2 regions of the Streptomyces glaucus genome follow, and region 1 is predicted to be linked to the other one. Evidence: riboswitches for the same ligand, from Rfam matches in the RefSeq annotation. Region 1 holds a riboswitch; the other holds the start of a gene.
The links. Region 1 has a riboswitch for cyclic di-AMP ahead of ABD363_RS11745 (M23 family metallopeptidase). Riboswitches for the same ligand answer to the same signal wherever they lie in the genome.
Positions count from the first base shown of each region.

Region 2: linked by a shared signal. The riboswitch ahead of ABD363_RS02175 (transglycosylase SLT domain-containing protein) and the one ahead of ABD363_RS11745 (M23 family metallopeptidase) in region 1 are both predicted to bind cyclic di-AMP.

Region 1 is NZ_BAAATK010000012.1:107,816-122,305, forward strand. It holds gene ABD363_RS11750 (GntR family transcriptional regulator) at 1-315, opposite strand, end outside; gene ABD363_RS11745 (M23 family metallopeptidase) at 586-1,338, opposite strand; cyclic di-AMP (ydaO/yuaA leader) riboswitch at 1,352-1,551, opposite strand; gene ABD363_RS11740 (M16 family metallopeptidase) at 1,741-3,129, opposite strand; gene ABD363_RS11735 (M16 family metallopeptidase) at 3,126-4,487, opposite strand; gene ABD363_RS11730 (DNA gyrase/topoisomerase IV subunit A) at 4,752-7,205, shown strand; gene ABD363_RS11725 (CobW family GTP-binding protein) at 7,314-8,486, opposite strand; gene ABD363_RS11720 (ferredoxin family protein) at 9,065-10,009, shown strand; gene ABD363_RS11715 (sensor histidine kinase) at 10,207-11,883, shown strand; gene ABD363_RS11710 (response regulator) at 11,880-12,560, shown strand; gene ABD363_RS11705 (DNA gyrase/topoisomerase IV subunit B) at 12,823-14,490, opposite strand, start outside.
Region 2 is NZ_BAAATK010000002.1:144,299-158,788, reverse strand. It holds gene ABD363_RS02220 (DegT/DnrJ/EryC1/StrS family aminotransferase) at 1-921, shown strand, start outside; gene ABD363_RS02215 (lipopolysaccharide biosynthesis protein) at 914-3,292, shown strand; gene ABD363_RS02210 (glycosyltransferase) at 3,626-5,452, shown strand; gene ABD363_RS02205 (hypothetical protein) at 5,449-5,964, shown strand; gene ABD363_RS02200 (glycosyl hydrolase) at 6,096-7,136, shown strand; gene ABD363_RS02195 (polysaccharide deacetylase family protein) at 7,149-7,904, opposite strand; gene ABD363_RS02190 (glycosyltransferase family 2 protein) at 8,195-9,433, opposite strand; gene ABD363_RS02185 (GNAT family N-acetyltransferase) at 9,537-10,601, opposite strand; gene ABD363_RS02180 (HAD family hydrolase) at 10,886-11,698, shown strand; gene ABD363_RS02175 (transglycosylase SLT domain-containing protein) at 11,717-12,202, opposite strand; cyclic di-AMP (ydaO/yuaA leader) riboswitch at 12,205-12,367, opposite strand; gene ABD363_RS02170 (polyprenyl synthetase family protein) at 12,942-13,952, shown strand; gene ABD363_RS02165 (LolA family protein) at 14,219-14,490, shown strand, end outside.

The sequences.
Region 1 (14,490 bases):
GCGCAACACCTTCAGATGGGCCTCGGTGCGCCGCTGGGCGGCCCGGAAGGCGCCGAGCGGCTCCAGGAGCCCGCGCATCTCCAGCAGGTCGGCGGCCTCCTGCTCGGTGGGTTCCGCGACGCACGCGCCCGCGTGCCGCCGGGTCACCACGAAGCCCTCGGCCTCCAGGGTGCGCAGGGCCTCGCGCACGGGGACGCGCGAGACGCCGTAGCGGCGCGCGAGGAGTTCCTCGGTGAGGCGGCTGCCGCGCTCGTGGACACCCGCGACGATGTCGTCCCGGATGGCCGTGCACACCGAGTGCGCCGGAATACGCATGACCGACCTCCGCCTTAATCCCCGTGAAACGCCGACGATGGACGCGTGTTCCGTGACTCTATTGCAATGAGCCGGAATTTCCGACGGCGGCCCGGAAATCATGGATATTTTTTGGACATCCGGCCGTGCGGAACGCCGAAAGCCCCGGCTCGGGGAGCCGGGGCCTCGGGAAACGCGACCGTCCGCCGTCGGACGTTCACGAGAGCGTGCGGCGCCGGGCCCCGCGGGCGGGGCGTGCGGGGCCGGACCCCGTGCGCGGGGCGTACGGCGTCAGAGGTCCACGCCGTGCGAGCGGAGGTAGGCGACCGGGTCGATGTCGGAGCCGTACCCGGCGGCCGTGCGGGCCTCGAAGTGCAGGTGCGGCCCGGTGACGTTGCCGGTCGCGCCGGACAGGCCGATCCGCTGGCCCGGGAGCACCGCCTGGCCCACCGAGACGCCGATGGACGACAGGTGGCCGTACTGGGTGTACGTGCCGTCGTGCATCCTGATCACGACCTGGTTGCCGTACGCGCCGCCCCAGCCGGCCTCGACGACGGTGCCGGCGCCGACCGCCTGGACGGGGGTGCCGCCGGCCGCGTGGAAGTCGACGCCGGTGTGGGTGCCGGAGGACCAGACGGCGCCGCCGGCCCGGTAGCCGGTGGAGACGTAGGAGCCGGCGATGGGCGGCACGTAGGTGTTCAGGCGCTTGCGCTCGGCCTCGCGGGCGGCGCGCTCCTTGGCCTCGCGCGCCTTCTTCGCCGCCTCGGCCGCCTCCTTGCGCGCGATCCGGGCGGCCCGCTGCTCGGCGGCGGCCTCCTCGGCGGCCTGCTTCTGGGCGGCGGCCTGGGCCTCGATCTGGTCGGCCAAGGACTCCCCGAGGGCGAGGACGGGGGTGAGGCCGGTCTGCTCGGCGGCGAGGGCGGGGGCCGCGGCGGCGCCGATGACACCGGTGGTGGTGAGGGCCGCGACGCCCGCCGCGCGGGCGGTGGTGCGGTGCGTCCGGCCGGAACGGCGGTGCTTCCCGGTGGCGCGGGTGAACGCCATGAAGTGTGCTGGTCCTTTCCTTCCCTCTCGCCTGCCGGGTTAGCTGACGGGTTCGGAGCAGGAAGGTCTCCTACGGGCCCCCTCGCGCTCGCGCGGGCGCCCGATTCACCCCGGGGGGACTGCTGGTCCCCTCCAGCCGCGGAGGCGGCGGGAGGAGGGTGGGTCCCCGGCTCCCCCGGCTCGCGCCGTACGGGGATTCGGCGATGGCTGCCCGCTGCCGCGGGTGCGGCGCACTGCCTGACGGACAGCCCGGAAGACGTTAAGCGCGCCGGTCCGCAAACCCCAAACACGACACGGGTTTTGTAGCGCATCCCACAGGCCGGACAGGCAACCTCCACCCCAATCCGGGCATAAGGGAGCCCTGGTGACGTATCCGTCGCCAGGGCTCCCGCGCGCGTGCCGCTACTCGGCGGACACCACGGTGACCTCACCGATGCCGAGGGCCTCCACCGGCTCCTTGATCTGCGCCGCGTCACCGACGAGGACGGTCACCAGGCGGTCCACCGGGAAGGCGTTCACGACCGCCGCGGTGGCCTCCACGGTGCCGGTCTCGGCGAGCCGGCGGTACAGCGTGGCCTGGTAGTCGTCGGGCAGGTGCTGCTCGACCTGGTCGGCCAGGGTGGCGGCGACGGCCGCCGCGGTCTCGTACTTCAGCGGCGCCACGCCCACCAGGTTCTGCACGGCGACGTCGCGCTCGGCGTCGGTGAGCCCCTCCTCGGCGAGCGTGCGCAGCACCGTCCACAGGTCCCGCAGGGCGGGGCCGGTGTTCGGGGTGTCCACGGAGCCGCTGATGGCGAGCATCGCGGCGCCGGTGCCCTCCGGGGAGGACCTGAGGACCTGCCCGAACGCCCGCACGCCGTAGGTGTAGCCCTTCTCCTCGCGCAGGACGCGGTCCAGGCGGGAGGTGAGGGTGCCGCCGAGGCAGTACGTGCCGAGCACCTGCGCGGGCCACACGCCGTCGTGCCGGTCCGGGCCGGTGCGGCCGATCAGCAGCTGCGTCTGGACGGCGCCGGGGCGGTCCACGACGACCACCCGGCCGGTGTCGTCGGCGATCACCGGGGGCACGGGCCGCGGCTCGGCCGGGGAGCCGGTCCACGCGCCGAGCGTGTCGCCGAGCAGCGCGTCGAGGTCGATGCCGGTGAGGTCGCCGACGACCACGGCGGTGGCCGTGGCGGGGCGGACGTGCTTCTCGTAGAAGGCGCGGACGGCCGCGGAGTCGATGTTCGCGACCGTCTCCTCGGTGCCCTGGCGCGGGCGCGACATGCGCGAACTCGCCGGGAACAGCTCCCTGGAGAGCTCCTTGGCGGCCCGGCGGGCGGGGTTGGCCAGCTCGTGCGGGATCTCGTCGAGCCGGTTGCGCACCAGCCGCTCCACCTCGCCGTCCGCGAACGCGGGCGACCTGAGGGCGTCGGCGATCAGCCCGAGCGCCTTGGCCAGGCGGGAGGCCGGCACCTCCAGGCTCAGGCGTACGCCGGGGTGGTCGGCGTGCGTGTCGAGGGTGGCGCCGCAGCGCTCCAGCTCGGCGGCGAACTCCTCGGCGGAGTGCTTGTCGGTGCCCTCGGCGAAGGCCCGCGCCATGATCGTGGCGACGCCGTCGAGGCCGGCCGGCTCGGCGTCCAGGGGGGCGTCGAGGAGGACCTCGACGGCGACGACCTGCTGGCCGGGGCGGTGGCAGCGCAGGACCGTCAGGCCGTTGCCGAGCGTCCCGCGCGTGGGGGCCGGGAACGCCCAGGGCCTGGGCTCGCCTCCCTCGGGCCGGGGGTGGAACTCCATCGTGGCGAGCTCGGTCACTTCGCCGTCTCCTCGTTGTCGTCGGTGGCCGCGGCGTCCGCTTCCCCGGCCTCGGTGGCGACCGGCTCGTAGACGAGCACCGCGCGGTTGTCGGGGCGCAGGCGGGCCTTGGCCACCTCCTGCACCTCCTCCGCCGTCACCTCCAGCACGCGCTGGACGGCGGTCAGGGCGAGCTGGGGGTCGCCGAAGAGGACCGCGTACCGGCACAGCTCGTCGGCGCGGCCCGCGACCGTGCCGAGCCGGTCCAGCCACTCGCGCTCCAGCTGGGCCTGGGCGCGCTCCATCTCCTCGGCCGTGGGGCCCTCCTCGGCGAACCGGGCGAGCTCCTCGTCGACGGCGGCCTCGATGACGGGCACCTCGACGTCACCGGACGTCTTCACGTCCAGCCAGCCCATCGAGGGCGCACCGGCCAGCCGCAGCAGGCCGAACCCGGCCGCCACCGCCGTGCGGTCGCGCCGGACGAGCCGGTTGTACAGGCGGGAGGACTCGCCGCCGCCCAGGACGGTGAGCGCCAGGTCGGCCGCGTCGCACGCGCGCGTGCCGTCGTGCGGCAGGCGGTAGGCCGCCATCAGGGCGCGCGCCGGGACCTCCTCCTCGACGACCTCGCGCAGCTGCCGGCCGATGATGTCGGGCAGCGAGCCGTCCCGGGGCTCCGGCTTGCCGTCGTGGGCCGGGATGGAGCCGAAGTACTTCTCGACCCAGGCGAGCGTCTGCTCGGGGTCGATGTCGCCGACGACCGACAGCACCGCGTTGTTCGGCGCGTAGTACGTGCGGAAGAACCGGCGGGCGTCCTCCAGGGTCGCCGCGTCCAGGTCGGCCATCGAGCCGATCGGGGTGTGGTGGTAGGGGTGGCCCTCCGGGTAGGCCAGGGCGGTCAGCCGCTCGAAGGCCGTGCCGTAGGGGACGTTGTCGTAGCGCTGGCGGCGCTCGTTCTTGACGACGTCCCGCTGGTTCTCCATGGACTCCTCGTCCAGCGCGGCCAGCAGCGAGCCCATGCGGTCGGCCTCCAGCCAGAGGGCGAGCTCCAGCTGGTGGGCGGGCATGGTCTCGAAGTAGTTGGTCCGCTCGAAGCTGGTGGTGCCGTTCAGCGAACCGCCCGCGCCCTGGACGAGTTCGAAGTGGCCGTTGCCCTTGACCTGGGCGGACCCCTGGAACATGAGGTGCTCGAAAAGGTGAGCCAGGCCGGTGCGTCCCTCGACCTCGTGGCGCGAGCCCACGTCGTACCAGAGGCACACCGCCGCGACCGGGGTCAGGTGGTCCTCGGAGAGCACCACGCGCAGGCCGTTGGCCAGGCGGTGCTCGGTCGCTGTCAGGCCCCCGGAGCCTGCCTGGGCTGTGGCCGTGTGACCCATGGGCATGTACGTCCCTTCGATCGCGATGCGGTGGCTGAGACCGCGCCTTTCCTGCCGTCCTGCCACTGTATGCAAGCGTGCGGGCCGCCGGTGAAGTTCCCGGCCGCCGTACGCCGAGAGCGAGAACGGGGCGATCCGGCGCGAGGGCGTAGCCTGCGGGCAGCGCCGGGCCGGGCGCCCACCCCGGGTCCTGGTCCCGCGCTGTCAGTGCCGCGGTCCACAATGGTCCGCGTCAGACACCGTTCACGCTTCAGCAAGGAGCCGGCAGCGATGGCCCGCCGTAGCACGAAGACCCCACCGCCCGACGACTCGTACGAGGAGAAGATCCTCGACATCGACGTCGTCGACGAGATGCAGGGCTCCTTCCTTGAGTACGCGTACTCGGTGATCTACTCCCGGGCCCTGCCGGACGCCCGCGACGGCCTCAAACCGGTGCACCGCCGCATCGTCTACCAGATGAACGAGATGGGCCTGCGCCCCGACCGCGGCTATGTGAAGTGCGCCCGCGTGGTCGGCGAGGTCATGGGCAAGCTGCACCCGCACGGCGACGCGTCGATCTACGACGCCCTGGTGCGCATGGCCCAGCCCTTCTCCATGCGCGTCCCGCTGGTCGACGGCCACGGCAACTTCGGCTCGCTGGGCAACGACGACCCGCCCGCCGCCATGCGGTACACCGAGTGCCGGATGACCGAGGCCACGAGCCTGATGACGGAGTCCATCGACGAGGACACCGTCGACTTCCAGCCCAACTACGACGGCCAGGAGCGCGAGCCGGTGGCGCTGCCCGCCGCCTTCCCGAACCTGCTGGTCAACGGCGCCTCGGGCATCGCCGTCGGCATGGCCACGAACATGCCGCCGCACAACCTGCGCGAGGTGATCGCGGCCGCCCGCCACCTGATCCGGTACCCGAACGCCGATCTCGACGCCCTGATGAAGCACGTCCCGGGCCCCGACCTGCCCACCGGCGGCCGGATCGTCGGCCTGTCCGGCATCCGGGACGCCTACGAGACGGGCCGCGGCACGTTCAAGATCCGCGCCACGGTCTCGGTGGAGAACGTCACCGCGCGCCGCAAGGGCCTCGTCGTCACCGAACTGCCCTTCACGGTCGGCCCCGAGAAGGTCATCGCCAAGATCAAGGACCTGGTCGGCTCGAAGAAGCTCCAGGGCATCGCCGACGTCAAGGACCTCACCGACCGGGAGCACGGCCTGCGCCTGGTCATCGAGATCAAGAACGGCTTCGTGCCGGAGGCCGTCCTGGAGCAGCTCTACAAGCTGACGCCGATGGAGGAGTCCTTCGGCATCAACAACGTCGCCCTGGTGGACGGCCAGCCGCTCACGCTGGGCCTGAAGGAACTCCTGGAGGTCTACCTCGACCACCGCTTCGACGTCGTCCGCCGCCGCTCCGAGTTCCGCCGCGGCAAGAAGCGCGACCGCCTGCACCTGGTCCAGGGCCTGCTCACGGCCCTGCTGGACATCGACGAGGTCATCCGCCTCATCCGCTCCAGCGAGAACTCCGCACAGGCCAAGCAGCGCCTGATGGAGCGTTTCTCCCTGAGCGAGATCCAGACCCAGTACATCCTGGACACGCCGCTGCGCCGCCTGACCAAGTACGACCGCGTCGAGCTGGAGGCGGAGCAGGACCGGCTCACCGAGGAGATCGAGGAACTGACCCGGATCCTCGAGTCCGACACGGAGCTGCGCAAGCTGGTCTCCTCCGAACTGGCCGCGGTGGCGAAGAAGTTCGGCACCGACCGCCGTACGGTGCTGCTGGAGTCGTCGGACACCCCGGTCGCCGTGCCGCTGCAGGTGGCGGACGACCCGTGCCGGGTGCTGCTGTCCTCCACGGGCCTGCTGGCCCGTACGGCGAACGCCGACCCCTTCCCCGCGGACGCCCGCGCCAAGCGCGTCAAGCACGACGTGATCGTCTCGGCGGTGCCGGCCACGGCCCGCGGCGAGATCGGTGTGGTGACCTCGGCCGGCCGTCTGCTCCGCCTGAACGTGATCGACCTCCCCCAGCTCCCGGAGACGACAACGACGCCGAACCTCTCGGGAGGTGCGCCGCTCGCGGAGTTCGTCTCCCTCCAGGACGACGAGACGGTGGTCTGCCTGACCACGCTCGACGAGTCCTCGCCGGGCCTGGCGCTCGGCACCGAGCAGGGCGTGGTCAAGCGCGTGGTGCCCGACTACCCGGCCAACAAGGAGGAGCTGGAGGTCATCACGCTCAAGGAGGGCGACCGGATCGTCGGCGCGGTGGAACTGCGCACCGGCGAGGAGGACCTGGTCTTCATCACGGACGACGCGCAGCTGCTGCGCTTCCAGGCCTCGCAGGTCCGGCCCCAGGGCCGTCCGGCGGGCGGCGTGGCGGGCATCAAGCTGACCGACGGCGCGAGGGTGATCTCCTTCACGGCCGTCGACCCGGCCGCCGACGCGGTGGTGTTCACGGTCGCGGGCTCGCGCGGCACGCTGGACGACTCCGTGCAGACCACGGCCAAGCTGACCCCGTTCGACCAGTTCCCGCGCAAGGGCCGCGCCACCGGCGGCGTCCGCTGCCAGCGGTTCCTGAAGGGCGAGGACTGCCTGGCCCTGGCCTGGGCGGGCGCCGCCCCGGCCCGCGCCGCCCAGAAGAACGGCTCCCCGGCCGAACTGCCGGAACTCGATCCGCGCCGCGACGGCTCGGGCGTGTCCCTGCCGAAGACGGTGGCGGTGGTGGCGGGGCCCGCCTGAGCCGGGAGGGCTTCGCGGGGCCGGGGTCCCGGGCACGGGGCCCCGGTCGCCGGGAGCCTGGACGCGGGTCCCGGCCGCCGGGGTCCCGTGGCCGGGGCCCGGCTCGCCCTAGTGACTCCGCTCGTCGGGATCCTGGTGGCAGGGGTCCAGGTCCTCGGGATCCTCGTCGTAGGGATCCAGGTCCTCGGGATCCCGCTCACCGGGGTCCCACGCCTCGGGGTCCCGATGACCGGGATCCTGTTCCCGCCCCTCGGGGTCCCGGTCCCGCTCGCGCTCCTCGGGATCCTGGACGAAGCGCAGGACGCCCCACATGCCGTGCTCGTCGGCGTGCGAGGTCTCGTTCCTGCACGCCTCCAGCTCCTTGCCGAGGGCCGGCGCGTCGATGCCGGAGCCGATGAGGACCAACTGCGTGAGGCGTTCGCCGCCGGGCGCCCACGGCTCCGGGTAGAAGCGCAGGAACCGGCCCACGGCGTGGATCGCGTACCGGTTCCGGGGGTCGTACGGACCGAAGTCGACGTACCCCTTGATCCGGTACAGCCCCTCGGGCCGGCTGTCGAGGAACGCCATCAGTCGCCGCGGGTCGAGAGGCGCCGCGGAGACGAAGGACACGCTGTCGTAGGCGGTGTGCAGGTGCCCGGCGTGACCGTCCGCGCCCTCGTCCCGACCGTGGTCGTGCAGGTCGTCGAAGGACAGCTGCCCGACCCGCTCCTCGCTCGGCCTGCAGTCGAAGAGGAACTCGGGGTCGATGCGGCCGTAGGCGGCCGGCACCACGGCGGCCCGGTCGGCGAGGGACCGCACGAGGCCGAGCACGCGCTCGCCGTCCGCCGCCCGGTCGAGCTTGTTGACCACCACGAGGTCGGCCAGGGCGAGGTGCCGGTCGATCTCGGGGTGCTTCGCCCGGGTGTCGTCGAACTCCGCGGCGTCGACGACCTCGACGAGCCCGCCGTACACGACCCCCGGATGCTCGCTGGCGAGCACCATGCGCACGAGTTCCCGCGGCTCGGCGAGCCCGCTGGCCTCGATGACGATGACGTCGACGCCGGTGGCGGGCCGCGCGAGCCGCTCCAGGTACAGGTCGAGCTCACCGACGTCGACGGCGCAGCACAGGCAGCCGTTGCCCAGGGAGACGGTGGAGTCGCCGAGCGCGCCCGCCACCGCCATCGCGTCGATCTCGATGGCGCCGAAGTCGTTGACGACGACGCCGATCCGGCTGCCGCCGCTGTGGTGGAGGAGGTGGTTCAGCAGAGTCGTCTTCCCGGAGCCGAGGAATCCGGCGAGCACGACGACCGGGATCTGCCGCGGCCCCGGGTGCGCCCCCGTACCGGCACCGGCGCTCGGACCCGGTCCCGCGGCCGGAGCCGGATCCCCTGCCGGAGCCGGCCCCTCGTCCGGCCTCGGATCATCCGGCCTCGGACTCGGGGCCGGGCCTGGGCCCGGGCTCGGGCCGGCGCTCTGAGTCGGGCTCGGCTGGCTCACTGTGCGACCTCTCTCACGCCGTCGCGCACACCGGTGCGTGCCCGGCGTACCTGGGGAACGGAATGCCGACCCAGGATACGAGCGGGGAGAAACCCCGTGGCGTGGACGATCGCCGGCGACGCTCGCGGGGCACACCCCGCCGCCGTCCTGGCGCTCGTCGCGCCCGCCGCCTCGCCCCGGGTGCCCCACGGCGAGCGGGACGGTCCCGCCGTCGCTCGTGCGGCGGGCCGGCCGCCCACGCCCCGGAGGAGTGCGGGGAGCGGCCGCTGCGCATACGCCCGAGCGGCCGGTACGCGGGGGCCCGGGCCCCCGCTGCCCCTGCCGGAGCAGCGACCGGGCGCGGCTGGAGAGCGCCCGGCTCACATCAGGTTAGGCTCACCTTCGTGAGTACGTGCTCAACCGTCTCCCTGGACCTCGACGAGCCCCTCGCGGGAACCGCGGCCACCGCGCGGACCTGGCTGCTGCTGGAACAGCCCGGTCCCTGGGGCGCCAAGGCGCTCACCGCCAGCCACCTGGATCCCGCGCTGGGCCGTGCCCTGGAGGCGGCCGCGAAGGGCACGGGCGTACGCATCGCGCTCATCCGCCGCCCCGGACGGCACGCCGACTGCGGCGCGCCCGCCGAACGCCGGGTGTACGCGGCCCACACCGTCGCGGGAAACGCGTGGCTGCACGGCGCCACCGTCACCGACCCCGGGCGCCTGCTCGACCTCGACTTCGCCGCCCTCGGCAGCGGCGATCACCAGACCTTCGGCTCGGTGCTCCGCGGCGCGCCCCACACGGGCGATCCGCTCGCCCTCGTCTGCACCAACGGCAAGCGCGACCGCTGCTGCGCCCTCCTCGGCCGCCCCCTGGCGGCCGAACTCGCCGCCTCCGGGTTCCAGGGCGTCTGGGAGGTCACCCATCTGGGTGGTCACCGTTTCTCGCCGACGCTGCTCGTCCTGCCGTACGGATACGCCTACGGCCGGGTCGGGGCCCCGGCCGTCAAGGAGATCCTGCACGGAGTGCGGGAGGGGCGGATCGTCGTGGCGGGATGCCGCGGGAACTCGGCCTGGGAACGCCCCGGCCAGGCGGCCGAACTGGCCGTGCGCACGGCCTCGGGCGAGGACGGGGCGGAGACGCTGGGCGTGGTGCGGACGGACGGCGCGGCCCCCCGCTGGGAGGTGACCGTCGCCCACACCGACGGGCGCCACTGGCGGGTCGTGGTGGCCCAGGGCCGGCCCCGGCCGCCCCGCCCGGAGAGCTGCGGCGCGTCGGTGCTGGGCTCACCGGCGCGGATGGACGTGGTGGAGGTGCGCGAGCTCGCGGTGGCGACGGCGCTGGCGAGCTGACCGCGAGGACTTCCCGGCCGGCCCGGCCTCCCGCTCGCACCGCTTCCCCCTGCGTCTCCCCGAGCCGCTTCCCGCTCCCCCGCCGCGGTTTCCCGCTCGCCCCGCCGCCCGGCCCGGCGACCGGGAAGGCCGGCGACCGGGAGATCCGCGCCACACCCCGTCACAGCGGCTGGACACCCCCACGTACCGTCATGGGCATGAGCCCCACTCCCCCCGCACGCCGCCTGCGCCTCGGCCTGCCGCGGCGGATGTTCTCGCAGGTGCTGCTGATGCAGGTGGCGATCGCCGCGGGAGTCGCGGTGCTCGCGACCGGGTTGTTCCTCGCGCCGCTCGGCGACCAGCTGGACGACCAGGCGATGCGCCGGGCCCTGGCGATCGCGCAGACCACCGCGCAGCAGCCGCGGCTCGCGGAGGACCTGCGCAGCACCCCTCCGACGCCGTCCGGACCGGTGCAACGGGAGGCGGAACGGATCCGGAGGGCCACCGGGGCGGAGTACGTCGTGGTCATGGACCGGCGGGGGGTGCGCTGGTCGCACACCGACCCGCGGCAGATCGGCGGCGTCGTGTCGACCGATCCCAGCCGGGCCCTGTCCGGCCGGGAGGTCATGGCCATCGACGACGGCACCCTGGGCCGCACCGCCCGCGGCAAGGTGCCGCTGCGCGACAGCACCGGCACCATCGTCGGGGCGGTGTCGGTCGGCATCGCGTACGACAGCGTCCGGGCACGCCTGATCCACGCGATCCCCGAGCTCCTCGCATACGCCGGGGGCGCCCTGGCCGTCGGTGCGCTGGCCGCCTGGCTCGTCTCGCGCCGGGTCCAGCGGCAGACCCGCGACCTGGCCTTCTCCGACATCGCGGCGCTGCTCGCGGAGCGCGAGGCGATGCTGCACGGCATCCGGGAGGGCGTCGTCGCCCTCGACCGCGCCGGCCGCATCCGCCTCCTCAACGACGAGGCGCAGCGCCTGCTGGAGCTGGGGGACGAGGCCCTCGGCCGGTCTCCGGACGAGGCGCTCGGCGGGGGGCGCACGGCCGACGTCCTGGCCGGCCGGGTGACGGGCACCGATCTGCTCATGGTCCGCGGCCAGCGCGTCCTGGTCGCCAACCGGATGCCCACCGGCGACGGCGGCGCCGTCGCCACCCTGCGCGACCGTACCGAGCTGGAGCAGCTGGGCCGGGAGCTGGACTCGACGCGCGGCCTGATCGACGCCCTGCGTGCCCAGGACCACGAGCACGCCAACCGCATGCACACGCTGCTGGGGCTGCTCGAACTGGAGCTGTACGACGACGCGGCGGAATTCGTCGGGGAGGTGGTCGGCGACCACCGGGCCACCGCCGAACAGATCACCGAGAAGATCCAGGACCCGCTTCTCGCCGCGCTGCTGGTGGGCAAGGCCACGGTCGCGGCCGAGCGCGGCGTCGCCCTGCGCGTCTCGGACCGGACCCGGCTCCCGGACCTCCTGATCGACTCCAGGGGGCTCGTCACGATCGTCGGCAACCTCGTGGACAACGCGCTCGACGCCGCCGCGGGCACGCCGCACGCGCGCGTGGAGGTCGAACTGCGGGCCGAGGGGCGGACCGCGATCCTCCGGGTGCGCGACACAGGGCCCGGAATTCCGGTGGACCGACGCGAGTTGGTCTTCACGGAGGGCTGGTCCACCAAGACGCCGCCCGCACACCGCCGGCGCGGCCTCGGGCTCTCCCTGGTGCGCAGGCTCGCCGAGCGGCAGGGCGGCAGCGTGACGGCCGGCGAGGCGCACGGCGGGGGCGCGGAGTTCACCGTCGTCCTGCCGGAGGCGCTGACCGAGCCGGATCCGGTACCCGTCCCCACCGTGCCGCCGGCCGCGCGGGCCGTCACCGAGGAGGAGTCGCGATGATCGAGGTCCTGGTCGTGGACGACGACACTCGGGTCGCCCGGGTCAACACGGCCTACGTCGAGAAGGTGCCGGGTTTCCACGTCGCCGCCGAGGCCCACAGCGCGGCGGAGGCGCTGCACAGGCTGGAGACGCTGCCCGGCCTGGACCTGGTCCTGATGGATCACTACCTGCCCGACGAGACGGGACTGGCGGTCGTCCAGGAGATGCGCCGGCGCGGCCACCAGGCCGACGTGATCATGGTGACGGCGGCGCGGGACGTGTCCACCGTCCAGGCGGCGATGCGGCACGGTGCTCTGCAGTACCTGGTCAAACCGTTCGCCTTCGCGGGTCTGCGCGCCAAGCTGGAGGCGTACGCGGAGCTGCGCCGCACCCTCGACGGCGGCGGCGAGGCCGAACAGGCCGAGGTGGACCGCATCTTCGGCGCCCTGTCCACGCCGTCGGAACCGGAGCTGCCCAAGGGGCACTCCCCCACCACGGCGGAGCTGGTGCGGCAGTCCCTGATGAACGCCGACGGCCCGCTGTCCGCCCAGGAGATCGCCGAGCGGACCGGGGTGAGCCGTCAGACCGCCCAGCGCTATCTGAAGCTCCTGGAGCGCACGGGACGGGCCGTACTGACCCTCAGGTACGGCGAAGCGGGCCGCCCGGAGCACCGTTACGTGTGGGCGACCCGCGCCTGAGGCACGGCCCGTGGAGGCGGGGGAAAGGACCATTCCCGGGCTCTTCGTGCGGATGCCGGCCGCCTGCGGCCGCGTGGCCCCCGCCGGGTACGGCTCACCCGGTCCGGCCCCGGCCCCACGATGCCGGAGCTGAGCGCCTTGAGCGCCCCGCCGGGATCCCGGCGCGGGTGCGGGGCGTCACGCCGGGCCCGCGGCCCCGGCCCGTACCGGGCAGGCCCCGGGACCGGGGCCCGCCGGCCGACGCCCGGACCCGGTGCGGCGCCTACGCGTCGATACGCGACCGGTCCAGCGTCGCCGCCGAATTGGAGATGAACTCCTTGCGGGGAGCGACCTCGTTGCCCATCAGCAGGTCGAAGATCTGTTCCGCGGCTTCCAGGTCGGTGAGGTTGATCCGGCGCAGTGTGCGGTGGCGCGGGTCCATGGTCGTCTCGGCCAGCTGGTCGGCGTCCATCTCGCCGAGGCCCTTGTAGCGCTGGATGGAGTCCTTGTAACGGATGCCCTTGCTCTGGAACTCCATGAGCTTGTCCCGCAGCTCACGGTCGGAGTACGTGTAGACGTACTTGTCCTGCCCCCTCTTCGGCTGGACGATCTCGATGCGGTGCAGCGGCGGGACCGCGGCGAACACCCGGCCCGCCTCGACCATGGGCCGCATGTAGCGGTGGAACAGCGTCAGCAGCAGCGTGCGGATGTGGGAGCCGTCCACGTCGGCGTCGGTCATCATGATGATCTTGCCGTAGCGGGCCTGGTCGATGTCGAAGGTCCGGCCGGACCCGGCTCCTATGACCTGGATGATCGCACCGCACTCGGCGTTCTTCAGCATGTCCGTCACGGACGACTTCTGGACGTTGAGGATCTTGCCGCGGATCGGCAGCAGCGCCTGGAACTCGGAGTTCCGGGCGAGCTTCGCCGTACCCAGCGCGGAGTCGCCCTCGACGATGAACAGTTCGCTGCGCTCGACGTCGTCGCTACGGCAGTCGGCTAGCTTGGCGGGCAGCGAGGAGGACTCCAGGGCCGTCTTGCGGCGCTGCGCGTCCTTGTGCTGACGGGCGGCGATGCGGGTGCGGGCCGCGGCGACGGCCTTCTCCAGGACGACGCGGGCCTGCTGGGCGGCGTCGCGCTTGGTGGACGTCAGGAACGCCTTGAGTTCCTTGGTGACGACGTTGTTCACGATGCGGCGGGCCGCCGAGGTGCCGAGCACCTCCTTGGTCTGGCCCTCGAACTGCGGCTCGGCGAGGCGGACCGTGACGACGGCGGTGAGCCCTTCCAGGGCGTCGTCCTTGACGATGTCGTCCTCGGCGACACGCAGCATCTTCTTGGCGCGCAGCACCTCGTTCATCGTCTTCGTGACGGCCTGCTCGAAGCCCGCGACGTGGGTGCCGCCCTTGGGGGTGGCGATGATGTTGACGAAGGACCGGACCGTCGTGTCGTAGCCGGTCCCCCAGCGCAGCGCGACGTCGACGCCGAGCTCGCGCGTGACCTCGGTGGGCGTCATCTGGCCGCGCTCGTCCAGGACGGGGACCGTCTCCTTGAAGGTGCCCTGCCCGGTGAAGCGCAGGACGTCGCAGATGGGCCGGTCGCTCGCCAGGAACTCGCAGAACTCGCTGATGCCGCCGTCGAAGCGGAAGGACTCCTCACCCTTGCTGCCGCCCTCGCCGAGACCGAACTCGTCACGGACGACGATGGTCAGCCCGGGCACCAGGAAGGCGGTCTGGCGGGCGCGCTGGTGCAGCGTCTCCAGGGAGAGCTTGGCGTCCTTGAGGAAGATCTGGCGGTCGGCCCAGTACCGCACGCGCGTGCCGGTGCGGTTCTTCGGGATCTTCTTGGTCCTGCGCAGCCCGCTCCTGGCCTCGAACCTGGCGTCCGGGTCCAGCGCGGCGAAGGTGCCGGGGACGCCGCGCCGGAAGCTGATGGCGTGGGTGTGGCCGCCGCG
Region 2 (14,490 bases), on a different contig from region 1:
AACCCGGACCCGGCGCCGCGGCTGCGGGCGCGCTGCGACGCGCTGGGCATCCCGCTGCTGGAGGACGCGGCGCACGCCATCGGCAGCACGGTGGGCGGCCGTCCCGTCGGGGCCTGGGGCGACGCCTCCGTCTTCAGCCTGTCCAAGCACGTCGGCGCCCGGACCGGGGGCTTCCTCGCCGTCGCCGACCCGGACCTGCGCGCGGCCCTGCGGCAGACCCGCGACGCGCTGCTCACCCCGCACCGGACGACGGCCGAACTCGCCTACGCCTTGCGCCCCCACGCGGAGGCGGCCGTGCGGGGGCTGCGGCTGCGCCGCCCCGCCCGGGCCGCGCTGCGGCTGCTCGGCCTGGCGGAGCGCGAGGAGATCCGGATGCCGCTGCGCCCCGGGGCGCTGGCCCGCGCGGCGGCCGCGGCCCCGGACCTCACGGCGTACGACCCGTGGGTCCGCGTCGACCTGCACGACTACCGCCGGCGGCCGGGCCGGCTGCGCCTCGCCCGCGTCGCCCGCGGACTCGTCCGCCTGGACGACGTCCTGGCGGCCTGCCGCGCCGGGACCGAACTGCTGCTGTCGACACCGTGGGCGGCGCCGGGGCCGGCCGAGCCCCGGCCCCTGTTCCGGGTACCGCTGTTCGTCGCGGACCGGGACGCCGCGGTGCGGGCGCTGGCGCGGCGGGGCATCACCGTCGGCTACCTCTACGACCCGCCCCTGGACGACTACGCGGGCGCGGACTTCACCGACCCCTCGCCCGCCCCGGAGGCCGCCCGCTGGTTCGCCCGGCACGCGCTGCCCGTGGACCCGCTGCGGGCGCGGGAGGCCGTCGGCGCGCTCAGGGCGTCCGGCGCGCGCCCGGCCCCGGCGCCCGCGGACCGGGCGCGGCCAGGGGCGGCACCGGGAGGGCTGGATCCGTCCCGTGGCTGAGACCCAGGTGCACGAGGCCGCCGCGGCGCCCGCCGACGGCGGCCCGAAGGCGTCCGGAAGCGGGCGGGAGTCCGACTCGCTGTTCAAGAACGCCTACTTCCTGATGCTCAGCACCGGCGTGTCCGCCGTGCTCGGCCTGGGCTTCTGGCTCGTGGCCGCCCGCTACTACTCCGAGGACGCCGTCGGCCAGGGCTCCGCCGCGATCGCCGCGATGCGGCTGCTGGCCAGCATCACCGCGACCACGATGATCGGCGCCGTCGTCCGCTTCGTCCCGCGCGCGGGCCGCGCGACCGGCACGCTGGTGTGGCGTACGTACGCGGCCAGTTCGGTCGTCGTCGCCGTGGCCGCCGTCGTCTTCCTGCTCACCCTCGACCTGTGGGGGGCGTCGTACGCGCCGCTCGGCACCCCCGCCGCCGGAGCGCTGTTCGTCGCGGCGTGCGTGGCCTGGGCGCTGCTCACCCTGCAGGACGGGGTGCTGACCGGGCTGCGCAAGGCCGAGTGGGTGCCGGCCGGGAACGCGGTGTTCTCGGTCGGGAAGCTCGTCCTCCTGGCCGTCTTCGCCGGCACCCTGCCGGTGCTCGGCATCTTCGTGTCCTGGGCCGTGGCGATCGCCTTCTCCACCCTGCCGCTGGGCTGGCTCATCTTCCGCCGGCTCATCCCGCGCCAGGCCGCCGCCGACCGCGACCTGCAGCCGCCCACGTTCGGGGAGATCCGCCGCTTCCTGGCCGGAGACTCGCTCGGCGCGCTGTTCAGCCTCGCGATGATCAACCTGCTCCCGGTGATGGTCGCGGTCCGCTTCAGCGCCGCGGAGAACGGCTACTTCTACGTGGCGTACACCGTCGGCGGCACGATGGAGTTCATGGCCATCAACATGGCCTCCTCCCTCACCGCCCACGCCTCGCACGACCCGCGCCGACTCGCCGACGGCGTCCGCGGGGCGCTGCGCCGCATGGCGCTGCTGCTCGTGCCGGTGGTGGCCGTCCTGGTGGTCTTCGCGCCGCAGATCCTCCTCCCCTTCCACGAGGACTACGCCGAGCACGGCTCCACCGTGCTGCGGCTGCTCGCCCTCGGCGCGCTGCCCAGGGTCGTCGTGGAGCTGTACATCGGGGTGCTGCGGGTCCAGGGGCGCACCGGTGTGCTCGCCGCCGTGCAGGGCGCCATGTGCGCCCTGGTGCTGGGCAGCGCGGCCGTGCTGTTCTCACCGGCCGGGATCGCGGGCGCCGGCTGGGCGGTGCTGCTCGGCATGACGCTGGTCGCCGTCGTCTGCGTGCCCGGCCTGCGCTCCGCGCTGCGCGGCATCGGCGGCACCGGCGGCGTGCGGGCCGGCGCGGACCGGACCGGCGAAACCCCCGCCTACGGCACCCGCTGGGCCCGGCTGAACGCCACCGCCGGGTACGGCACGAACTGGGCGCGCCAGGCGGCGTACCAGCACGGCCGGACCACCGGGAACGCCGGGCACCCCGGGAGTGCCGGGAGTGCCGGGGACGCCGAGAACGCCGAGGACACGGTCACCCTGTTCATAGGACGCCCCGGCTACGAACGCGAGGCCCTGGAGGCGGACACCCTCGCGGTGATCGTGCGGCGGCATCCCGCCGACGCCGGTCCGCCTCGGCGCCCCGACGCCGGCGCGGACCCCGGCAGGGAGGCGCCGGCCGAAGCCGAAGGGCGGGCCGGGGAACGAGCCGAGGGGCGGGCCGGGGGCGACCGGCGCCTGACGTACGCCCTGTGGACCCTCCTCGCGGCCGCCACCGCCGTCTTCTGGGCCGCCCTGCGCGACCTGCCCCGGCTCGGCGCACCGTCCGGGACCGGGCCCGGCGGCCGGGAGATGCTGGACGCGCTCCCCGCCCCGGCGCTCACCGCGGGGGTGGTGCTGCTGCTGGTGTTCGTCGCCTCGGTGACGCTGACCACCCGGCGGGACCCGTGGCTGCCCGGCGCCGCGCTGGGCTCCGCCGTCCTCGCGCTGTACGCCGCGCCGGTCGCCCTCGGCCGGGAACCGCGGCCGGTGGAGGGGACGCTGTACGCCACGACGGCCGGTTTCCTCGCGGACGCGGTGGGGCTCGACGGGCCCGAGCCGCTGCTGCGCTGGGCGCCGCCCGTCTGCCAGCTGTGGTGTCTCGTGCTGCTGTGGCTGCTGCTCGCACGCACGGGCGGCCGGCTGCCGTGGCCGGGACGCTGGGGAATCCTGTACCTCGCCGCGGTGGGCGGCTGGGTGGGGCAGCGGTCGCTCGCACCCTTCGCGCCGCCCCTGCTGCTCCTGCTCGTCCTCGCCCTCGTCGTGCTGCTCCTGGCGCCGCGCCGCCCGTCACCCACGGCACAACCCCCGCCCCGCACCGGACCGCACAGCCGGTCCGGGGGCGGCCCCGGGGACTGATCCAGCACAGCGCACCGACCGCGCACAGAGCACCGACCGCGCACAGAGCCGAACCACCAGGGGGGAACCGTCGTGCGTCCGCCAGCGACTCCACGGGAGAGATCCGCGCCCGAGCCACCCGCGCCCGCACCGGACGCCCATGACACCCACGACGCCCACGACATCCAGGACGCCCACGACATCCCGGACGCCCGTGAGCCCCGCGACGCCCATGGCCTCCCGGCCGGCCGCGACGGTCACGACACCTCGGACGCCCGTGACGCCCGTGACGTCCGCGGCCGCCCGGACGCCGGGAAGGCCGCCGGGAAGCCGCCCCGCCCCGCGGCCGGGTCCGTGACGGACCTCTCCGACCTCCCCCCGGCCCGGCCGGGACGCGTCCTCGCGGCCTGGCCCGCCCTCCCGCTGCTGGCCGCGCTCGCCCTGTGGGCGTACGCGGTGCGGCACACCGACGTGTCCCGCCTCGACGACTTCGGCCTCGTCACCGCGCTGCACCCCGCCTTCTGGGTCGGCCTCGCCGTCCTCACCACCGGCTTCTGGTGCACGGTCCGCGTCCGGAGCCGGCCGCAGGGCTGGTCGCTGGCGTACGTCCTCGGCCTGCTGGTGATGGAGCGGGCCACGCAGGCCGTCCTCTACCCGACCCCGCTGTACGCCTGGGCGTGGAAGCACGACGCGGTCATCGACCACCTGCTGACCGCGGGCCGCCTCCAGACCGCGGAGCAGATCGGCGACATGGCCGTCTACGACCAGTGGCCGGGCTTCTTCGCCGCGCAGGCCGCGCTGGTGCGGCTGCTGGGCGTGGACTCCGCCGCGACGTACATGGCGTGGTGGCCGCTGGTGTCCAGCCTGCTGCTGCTGCTTCCGCTGCTGCTGATCTACCGCACCTTCACCGAGGACCGGCGGCTGATCTGGACGGCGGTGTGGCTGTTCCACGTCGCCAACTGGATCGGCCAGGACTACTTCTCCCCGCAGTCCGTGGCCTACGCCCTGCACCTCGGTGTGCTCGCCGTCGTCCTGCGCCGCTACGGCCGCGCCGGCGGGCGGCGGACGGCGGTGTGGACCGCGCTGCTCACCGTGCTGGTCACGGCCATCGTCATCTCCCACCAGCTGACGCCCGGCATGCTGATCGTCTCGCTGCTCGCGCTGTGCCTCACCCGCCGCTACCGCGGCTGGGTCCCGCCGGTCACCGTCGTCGTCATCTTCCTGGCCTGGTGCCTCACGGCCGCGCTGCCCTTCCTGTCGGCCGCGATGCCGGACATGATCCGCTCGGTCGGCGACATCGGCGCCAACGTCGAGACGGGGTACGGCGCCACCCCCACCGGCACCGGGGCGATCGCCACCTCCTGGGCGGCCCGGCTGCTGTCCGGCTCGGTCCTGCTGCTGGCGCTGGTGGGCGTGGTGCGCCAGCGGGTGCTGCGCCACCGGGCGCTGCCGCTGGTGCTGGTGACGGCGGCTCCGCTGCCGATGTTCGCGGCGAGCAGCTACGGCAGCGAGATGATCTTCCGGGTGCTGCTGTTCATGCTGCCCGGCGCCGCCTTCCTCGCCGCCGCGGCGCTGCTGCCGAAGGTCCGCACCCTGGCCGCCGACGCCGCCGCCCGGGAGGCGCGGGCACGGCCGCGGCCCGTCACCGGGCGGCGCCGGCGGCGGCTCCTCGCGGGGCGGTACGGCACCTGGGCGCCGTTGCCCGCCCTGCTCGCCGTGACGTGGGCGTTCGTGCCGAGCTACGCGGGCAAGGACCGCATCAACTACTTCCCGCCGCAGGAGGTCGCCCTCGTCCACCGGCTCTTCGAGCAGGCGCCGGAGGGCTCCCTCGTCGTCGCCGCCAACCGCAACTACCCCCTCGCGTACGACTCGTACGGGACGATCGACCACTACTGGTTCCTCGACGACGACCGGCGCCACGTCGACGAGATCCTCCGGAACCCGGCCGCCACCCTCGCCCGCGACATGGCGGGCGTCGAACCGCCGGCCCGGGCCTACTTCCTGCTCACCCAGGGGCAGTTGGCCAACTCGGAGATGAACGGCCAGCTCGACGAAGCCCAGTTGGACCGCATCCGCAGGTCCGTCGCCGCCTCGCCGCGCTTCGAGCGGGTGGCGCGGAACGACGCGGGCGTGCTCTACGCCCTGGTACCGGCGGACGGGGAAGGGGGCGCGAGCCGATGACACCGCAGCAGCTCGTCGTGCGGGCGCTGCCCCCCCTCGGGGGCTGGCTGGCGCTCGCCGCGCTCGCCCTGCCCGATGCCTCGGTGCCGCGCGGCGCGGCCGTCGTGGCCTTCCTGGCGGCCGGGCCGGGCGCGGCGCTGGTCGGGCTCTGCGGGCCCGCGCTGCGGGCGCGGCCCGCCGAGGGGCCCGTCGAGCGCCGGGACCCCGCCTTCGAACACCGCTCCGACCTGCTGGAACGGCTGATGCTGGCCGTCCTGCTCAGCGTGAGCGCCGCGCTGATCGTGGCGACCGTGCTGATCGCCGCGCACGCGTTCAGCGGACGGCGCGTGCTGCTGGCGCTGACGCTGCTGACCACGCTCGCCGCGCTCTGCCCGCGCCTGCGCGCCTCCTCGGCGGCCCGGGCGCCGCGCACGGCGCCGAAGGAGACGCGAGGAGCGCCGGAGACGCCGGGAACACCGGAGACGCCGACAACGCCGACAACGCCGACAACAGGAAAGGGTTCCGCTTCGTGAGGTTCGCCCGCCGCTTCCGGCGTACGAGTCGTACGGCCGCTCCCACCGGGCAGCACCGGGCACCGGAGCCGTCCACGGCCCCGGGCGCCCGCCCGGCCGGTCTCCCGGCGCGGGGGCGGCGCCGTCTGCTGATGATCGCCTCCGCCGCGGTCGCCTGCGCGGCCCTGCTGGCCGTGCCGGTCCTGCGCGACGCCTCCGGGCCCGCCCCGGACCCGCCGGACGCCTCCGGGGACGGCCGGTGCCGCCCCACCGCGCTCCTCGAACCGCCCTGCGGCGCCTGGTTCGGCGCCTTCGTGCCGCACGAGCGGACGGACCTCGGGGAGAAGGTCCGCGCCTACGAGCGGCGCGTGGGCCGGAAGCTCGACATCGTGTACACGTACCACGACATGTCCGTGGCCGAGGGCGCCCGCCTGGAGGGCCAGCTCCTCACCGAGGAGGAGCAGCGCGTGGGCCGGGACCACATGCTGCTGCTGTCCTGGGAGAGCAAGTGGTGGGGCGGTACGAAGCGGCAGCAGCCCACCTGGCGGCGGATAGCCGCCGGCGACCTGGACGAGACGGTGATCGACGTGCAGGCCCGGCGCGTCAAGGAGTACGGGCAGCGCACCGGGAAGAAGGTGTTCCTCTCCTTCGACCTGGAGATGGACACCCGCACCCCGGACAACGGCACCCCGGCCGAGTTCGTCGCGGCGTACCGGCACATCCACGACCGGTTCCGCGAACTGGGCGTCGACAACGTCGTGTGGACCTGGATCACCACCGGGTACCTGGACCACGCGGACGTGATCGAGCGGATGTACCCGGGCGACGAGTACGTCGACTGGATCGGCTACAACCAGTACAACTACTACCGCTGCCACGACGCCGACTGGCTGACCTTCGCGCAGACCCAGACCGACACGCACGCCTGGATCCGCGCGAACATCTCCGACGACAAGCCGCTGATGCTCTCCGAGTTCGGCACCGCGGCCGACGACTCCCGGCCCGAGCGGCAGGCCCGGTGGTACGCCGAGGTGCCCCGGGTGCTGAAGCGCCTGGAGGGCGTCAAGGCCGCGCTCCAGTGGAACTACCGCGACCCGGGGCCGCACTGCGACCTGGCGCTGGCGAACGACGCGGCCTGGGACAGCCTGCGCGAGGCGGTCGCCGACCCGTATCTGAACCAGCCGCCGAAGTGACCCGGCCGGCGGTTAGCCCGCGAACTCCGGTCCGCGCACGGCCGCGCGGGCCCGCCGGTACCAGCGCCACGCGATCGTCCTCGGCCCGTCGCGGTAGGGGGCGATCCGGGCGCCCGCACCCGCCAGCCACGCCTCGACGTCGGCGACCGTGTGGCTGCGGCGGACGATCAGCCGGGCGATGCGGTAGCGCTCGTCGCGGTCCGAACTGAGCGCGTGCCGCACGGCGGTCGCGGTCTCGTACCCGGCGCGGGCGGCCAGGGCGCGCACCTTCGGGCTGTTGTAGCCGTGCGGGTAGGCGAGGTGGCGCACCGGGTGGCCGAGGACGTCCTCCAGCACGGCCCGGGACGTGCGCAGTTCGTACGCCACGTCCTTGGCGGGCAGGGTGTCCAGCTGGGCGTGGGTGACGGTGTGGCTGCCGATCTCCACGCCGTGACGTTCCAGCTCCGCCGCGTGGTCCAGGCTCATCATCGGGGCGGGCGGCAGCAGGCAGGGGCCGCCGGGGACGAGGGCGCCGGTGGTGAGGTAGGCGGTCGCGGTCAGCCCGCGCCCGGCCAGCGCCTCGGCGGTGGGGCCGGGCAGGTCGGCGAACCCGTCGTCGAAGGTGAGCAGCACGGGCCGGGGCGGCAGCGGGGCCCGCCCGGCCAGGTGGTCGGCGACCGCGCTGATGGTGACGGGCGTACGGCCGCTGTCGACGATCGCGTCGAGGTGCGCGGCGAACTCCCTCGGGCCGACGGTGAATTCGGCGATCCAGGAGGGCGGGTCGTCCATGACGGCGTGGTAGAGGAAGACGGGGATGGCGCCGCGGTCCCCGCCGGTACGGGCCCGGGCGTCCGCACGGCTCCCCGCGGCGCCTCGGCTCCCCGCGGCGTCCGCCGCCCCGTGCGCCGCCTGCCCGCCGTCCGCCGCCCCGTGCGCGGCCTGTCCGCCGTCCGCCCCCCGGGGCCCCGCTCCGCCCCGCCCCGGCTCCGCGCCCCAGTCGCCGCCTGTCCGCCGTCCGCCCCCCGCGGCCGGTTCTCTGCCGTTGCCGCCCATCGCGCCCCCGCCCCGCTCCGTCGGCCTCATCCCGGCTCCGGCGTCACCGCGCGCTGGGCGCGCCGCGCCCGTACGTAGCCGAGGGGCCCGTACAGCATCCCCCGGCGCTGCAGCCGCGACAGCCGCCGTGGCCAGGGGTGCGTGCGGGCGTCGTGCTCGCCCGGCGCCGCGGCCTCGCCCCCGGTCCCGTCCGTGTCCCGCGCCGCCGTCAGGGCCCGGGCGTGGGCGAGGCCGCCCGGCAGCTTCGCGAGGAACGCCGGCAGCAGCGCCGGGCGGTTCACCAGGATCGCCGTGAGGTACGCGGTCAGGCCCGCGCCGTAGCCGTACGCCTGGGTCTCCAGGTCCCGCCAGGTCTCCCGGTGGTGGTGCCACACCAGCGCCTGCGGGGTGTAGTGCAGCCGGTGCCCCGCGGCGAGGACCCGGACGAAGCCGTACAGGTCGTCGCCGCCCCGCGCGGGCGTGCCCGCGCCGGTGGCCGGGTCGAAACCGCCGACGGCGCGCAGCACCGCCGTGCGGAAGGCCATGTTCGCGCCGGAGCCGAAGCGTCCGGCGGTGAAGGGGAACAGCGGCTCGTCGGGCGGCGGGCTCTTCGGGTCGTACGTGCGCGGCGTGAAGCCCTTCGCGAAGCCGCCGTGGCTCTCCAGCAGCACCTGTGCCGGGGTGCGCAGCCGGGCCGGCAGGATCAGCCCGGTGGCGCAGCCCAGACGCGGGTCGGCGGCGAAGGGCGCGGTCAGCTCGGTGAGCCAGCGCGGGTCGGCGACGACGTCGTCGTCGGTGAAGGCGACGACCTCGGTGCGGGCGACGGCGACGCCCCGGTTGTGGGCGACGGCGAGCCCGGGCACCGGTTCGCACACGTACCGGACGCGCTCGCCGTACTTGCGCTCGACCAGGTCCCGCGTCTCGTGCGTCACCGGCGCGTTGTCGACGACGACGATCTCGAAGTCGGGGTGGTCCTGCGCGAGGAGCGAGTCGAGGGCGCGCGCGAGCCGGTCGGCGCGCTCCCGGGTGGCGACGACGACGCTGGCCCGCGGCGGCACGCCGGGCGCCGCCGCGGGCCGTGCCCCGCGCGCGAGGCGCCGGGCGGGCCCGGCCAGCGCCTCCCTCGGCTCCGCGCCCCGCGGCACCTGCCCGAGCAGCGTCCCCACCGGCCGCCCTTCCCGCCTGACCAGGGCGAACACCGGGCCGGACGTCACCGGCGGGCTGCCCGGCCCCGGTGTGAGGGCGATGCGGCCCTCCCCGTCGAGGTCCAGTTCGGCGACCTGCACCGGTGCGATGCTCTGGAACCGCCGGATCTCCTCCTGCGTCCGTGCGATCCGTCGTGTCCGTGCGATACGGGACATACGTCCTCCCCCTTCGTCACCCGTGATGTCAGGACCGGCGCAGCCGGGCCGCGCCCTTCAGCGTCCGGGCCGCCAGCGCGGCCAGTCGTGGCCGGCCGCGTACGAAGCCGTGGACCCGGCGCGCCGGTTCGCGGCCGAGCCGGTGCAGCGCCGCGCCCACCCCCGGGCGCGTCGCCATCCCCTCGTACACGGGCAGCTCGCCGGTCTTCAGCGCGTCCTTGTACTCGGCCGCGCCGCGCCCCAGATCGAGCGTGTCGATGCCCTCGGCGGCCGCGGCCTCGGCCATCCGCAGATGCAGCACCAGCCCGGGCGAGAACCTGGCGAACCGCGGGTCGTACGCCGGGAACCAGCAGGCCAGGACCGTCGCCGAGCGCAGCCCGAAGTGCGCGGCGACCGGTTGTCCGGCGGCGTACAGCACCGACAGCGTGCCCGTGCACTGCGGGGTCCGCGTCTCGGCGAGCCGCCCCACGAGCCGGGTGATCCACTCCCGCGCGAACCGGTCCCGGCGCCCGGTCCTGCGGTACTGCGCGGACTTCCACTCGACGAGCGCCCGCAGCGCGGCCGGGTCCCGCTCGTCGAACACGAACCGCACGTCGCCGACCTGGCGGCCGAGCCGGCGTTCCTTGGCGAGCGTGGTCTTCAGGAACTTCGGCGACCGGGTGCGCAGGGCGTTCTCGTAGGTCTCGTACCCCTTCCCCACGTCGATGACGTAGGTGGTGAACTCCTCGGCGGCGTACGGCACGAACAGCCGCTGCTCCGCCTCCAGGTTGTCGAAGGCGTAGCTGGACAGTCCGCAGGCCCGCAGCAGGGCGCGGCCGTCCAGGCCGAGGCCCGGGCGCAGCACCGCGCCCTGACAGTCCGACACCCCGAGTCCGACGGCCCGCCCCTGGCCCAGCGGCCCGCGCTCGTGGGGCAGGAAACCGGCCGCCTCGCCGCCCTCGTAGACCACCGCCACGCGCGCGTGCGGGCGGACCCGGCTCACGGCCTCGGTGAACTCCGGTTCCATGAACGGGTTGCGCGGCGCGCCCGACGCGGCGCGCAGCTCCCGCCAGCGCTCCTTCTCCCCCTCGCCGAGCTCCTCCGGCCCCAGCACGCGAATGCGTCCACTGCTCAACCTGACCCCCCGATCAAGTCCCCCCGGACACAAGGAAGGTACCCCCGGGGCCGCCCCGGCGGTAGGTACCGGGCCATGCTGCTGCCAACCGGTGCAGAGGCCCACAACCACCTGTAGGCGGTGAAGGGGGATGAAGGCGGTGACTTCCGGACACGTGTGCGCCGTGTTCCCCGGCGGTCTCCGACGCCCCGCGGGCGCCGGGGTCCGTGGGGCGGTCCGGCTCCGGACGCGTCGGCGGGGCGCCCGGTCCGTATTCTCTGATCATGGCCCCCTTCACCGCATTCTCACTCGTCGCCACCGACCTGGACGGAACGCTGCTGCGCGCCGACGACACGTTCTCCGACCGGTCGCGCGCCGCGCTCGCGCGGGTGGCGCGGGCCGGTGCGCAGCACCTCGTGGTGACGGGACGCCCGGCGCCGAGGGTGCGGCCGCTCCTGGACGACCTCGGCTGCGGGGGGCTCGCGGTGTGCGGGCAGGGCGCGCAGGTGTACGACGCCGGCGCGCACCGTCTGCTGTGGTCGGTCACCCTGGACCGGGAGCTGGCCGAGACCGCGCTCGGCAAGATCGAGGCCGAGGTGGGGCAGGTGTACGCCGCGGTCGACCAGGACGGTGTCGACGGGCTCACGCTGATCGAGCCCGGCTACCGGATGCCGCACCCGACCCTGCCCGCGGTGCGGGTCGAACGGCGCGACGACCTGTGGTGCGCGCCCATCAGCAAGGTGCTGCTGCGCCATGCCGAGCTGTCCGACGACGAACTGGCGGCGACGGCCCGCGCGGTGGTCGGCTCCCTCGCCACGGTCACCATGTCGGGGCCCGGGACCGTCGAGCTGCAGCCGCTCGGCGTCACCAAGGCGACCGGCCTGGCGCTGGCCGCCGAGCACCTGGGGCTCGGCCCGCGGCGGACGATCGCCTTCGGGGACATGCCCAACGACATCCCCATGTTCGGCTGGGCGGCCCACGGCGTCGCGATGGCCAACGCCCATCCCGCCCTCAAGGCGGTGGCCGACGAGATCACACGGTCGAACGAGGACGACGGCGTCGCCGTCGTCCTCGAGCGGCTGTTCGGCGCGGCCTAGAGGGAGGGCTCGGCGGGCCTAGTAGGCCCCGGCGACGTTGTCGATCGAGCCGTAGCGCTGGGCCGCGTAGTTGCAGGCGGCGGTGATGTTCGCGACCGGGTCGTACGGGTCCCACGACGTGCCGGCCACGTGGTACGCCTGGAAGGTCGGGTCGATGACCTGGAGCAGGCCCTTGGACGGGGTGCCCGCGGCGGCGTTGGAGTCCCACAGGTTGACGGCGTTCGGGTTGCCGGACGACTCGCGCATGATGTTGCGGTGGATGCCGTCGTACGTGCCGGGGATCCCGTTCTGCGCCATGATGTCGAGCGCCTCCCGGATCCAGCCGTCGAGGTTGTCCGGGTAGGCCGTGGCCGTGGTGGTGGCGGCGGTCGTCGTGGCGGCCGTGGTGGCCGCGGACGCGCTGGCCGCGCCGACGAGCGGAAGGGCGAGTACGGCGGCGCCCGTGCCGGCGAGGGCGAGCGTGCGGGCGAGGCGGGCGGTACGGCGGTGGCCGCGTGCAGGCATGGTCGGTTCCTCTCCTACGCCTGCGAGGTGAGCTGTCGGGTTCGGGCGGGAGGTGCCCGGTCGTGCCCCGTGGGCACGGCTTCACCCCGAGCCGCACCGGTGCGTCCGGTACGGCGGCTTACCTGGGTCCCCCGCTCCTGCCGTGCGAGTGAGTTCGTCGTGGGTGGCGCGGACGGCGGCAGGATTCGGCGTCCGCCCGACAGGCCGGGAACGTATGCGAGAGCACATGTCCGGAACAAGTGCGGGATTCGCGGAACGCTCCTGTTGACCTTGTTCTGGGGTGTTTTGGGTGCTTGATCCTTCGCGGGCGCCGAGGGGCAACTCGCTTGCGGGGCCGGGGAGGTGGGGAGGAGGCGGGGCGGGCGGCGCGGCGCGCCGGGGCGTGAGCCAACTCACGGAGACCGAAAAGACCGGCAAAACGGGCAATATGGCCAACTCGCCCGTAAGGGGCCGGTCGTGGGGCCGGGCGCGGAGACGCGGGGAGGGGACCGGGTGCGCCGCCGGCGGCGGCGGGCGCGTTCGCCGCGCGCGGAGTGAGGATGGTCACGCCATGTCGTTCCATGTCCGCTCATATGAACCGATCAAAAACATGACGGTCCTGGTCCCGTATCGCCCGGGCTGTAACCGTGGGCCCTATCGGTGATCGAAACGTGACCGGATACGCTGACTTGAGTGAGGGCAGCGACCTATCGACAAACCGTGTAATCGCCAGCAGACACCAGCAGACAGGAGACCCCTCGTGACCGTCGTCGGGCCGTTCGGGCTGAGCGTGCGGGACCAGGCTCTGGAAGCCGATGTCCAGGCCGGATTGGCGGCTGTCGAGGAAGGGTTGCTCGAGGCAACCAAGAGCGCGGTGCCCTTCATCACCGAGGCCGCCCAGCATCTGGTGCGGGCGGGCGGGAAGCGGTTCCGGCCGCTGCTGGTGATGCTCGCGGCGCAGTTCGGGGACCCGTACGCGCCCGGCGTCGTGCCGTCGGCCGTGGTCGTGGAGCTGACCCACCTCGCCACGCTGTACCACGACGACGTGATGGACGAGGCCGCGGTGCGGCGCGGGGTGCCCAGCGCGAACACCCGCTGGGGCAACTCGGTGGCGGTCCTCACCGGCGACTTCCTCTTCGCCCGGGCCTCGCACATCCTGGCCGACCTCGGCCCGGAGGCGGTGCGGGTGCAGGCGGAGGCGTTCGAGCGCCTGGTGACCGGGCAGATCCTGGAGACGGCGGGACCACGGGACGGACGGGACCCGGTCGAGCACTACCTGGACGTGCTGGGCGGCAAGACGGGATCGCTGGTGGCGGTCTCCTGCCGGTTCGGCGCGATGATGTCCGGCGCCGACGACACGGTCGTGGACGTGCTCACCCAGTACGGCGAGCGGCTCGGCGTCGCCTTCCAGCTCGCGGACGACGTACTGGACATCGCCTCCGACTCGCACGAGTCGGGCAAGACGCCGGGCACGGACCTGCGCGAGGGCATCCCCACCCTGCCGGTGCTGCGGCTGCGGGAGCGGGCGGCCCGGCTGGGGCGGGCCGAGGACGTCGCGCTGTGCGAGCTGCTCGACTCCGACCTGACCGACGACGCGCGGCACGCCGAGGCCCTGACGCTGCTGCGCGCCCACCCGGCGCTGGAGCAGGCGCGCCGGGACACCGTGCGCTACGCCGAGGAGGCGCGCGCGGCGCTGGCGCCGCTGCCGGAGTGCGACGCGAAGACGGCGCTGACCGAACTGTGCGACGCGGTGGTCCACCGGGCGGGCTGAACCGCCCCGCGGAACACCTCCCGGCACCCGCCCCCGCCCGGCGGCGTCCTCCCGCGCGACCCCTACGGGTCGGGGGAGGCGTGAGCCCTCCCGTGTCATACCGCAGGCGTACGGGGAGTTGACTCCCGGGTCTGACGATTCCGCGTGGCCGATTTGGTCGGATGGACACCACGGACATCACCACTCCTCACCGATTCGGGTGAGAATGGCGGCCACGGGTGGACGAACGGGAGTGGTCCGGCCGCCGCCGACGACGGAGGGCACACATGGCACCGTACGAATCCGACGACAGCACGACCGCCGGGGAGGCCGAGGACGGGCGTTCCGGCCGGCGCAGGGCCGCACGGTACGTGGTACCGGTCGCGGTGATGGGGGTGGCGGCCGCGACGATCGGGCTCGTCCCCGCGATCGCCGACTCCGGCGACCCCGACCTCCCGGAGATCACCGCCGAGCAGCTCGTCCAGAAGGTGGCCGAGTCGGAGGTGGAGCAGCTGTCCGGCACCGTGAAGATCACCACCGACCTGGGGCTGCCGGACCT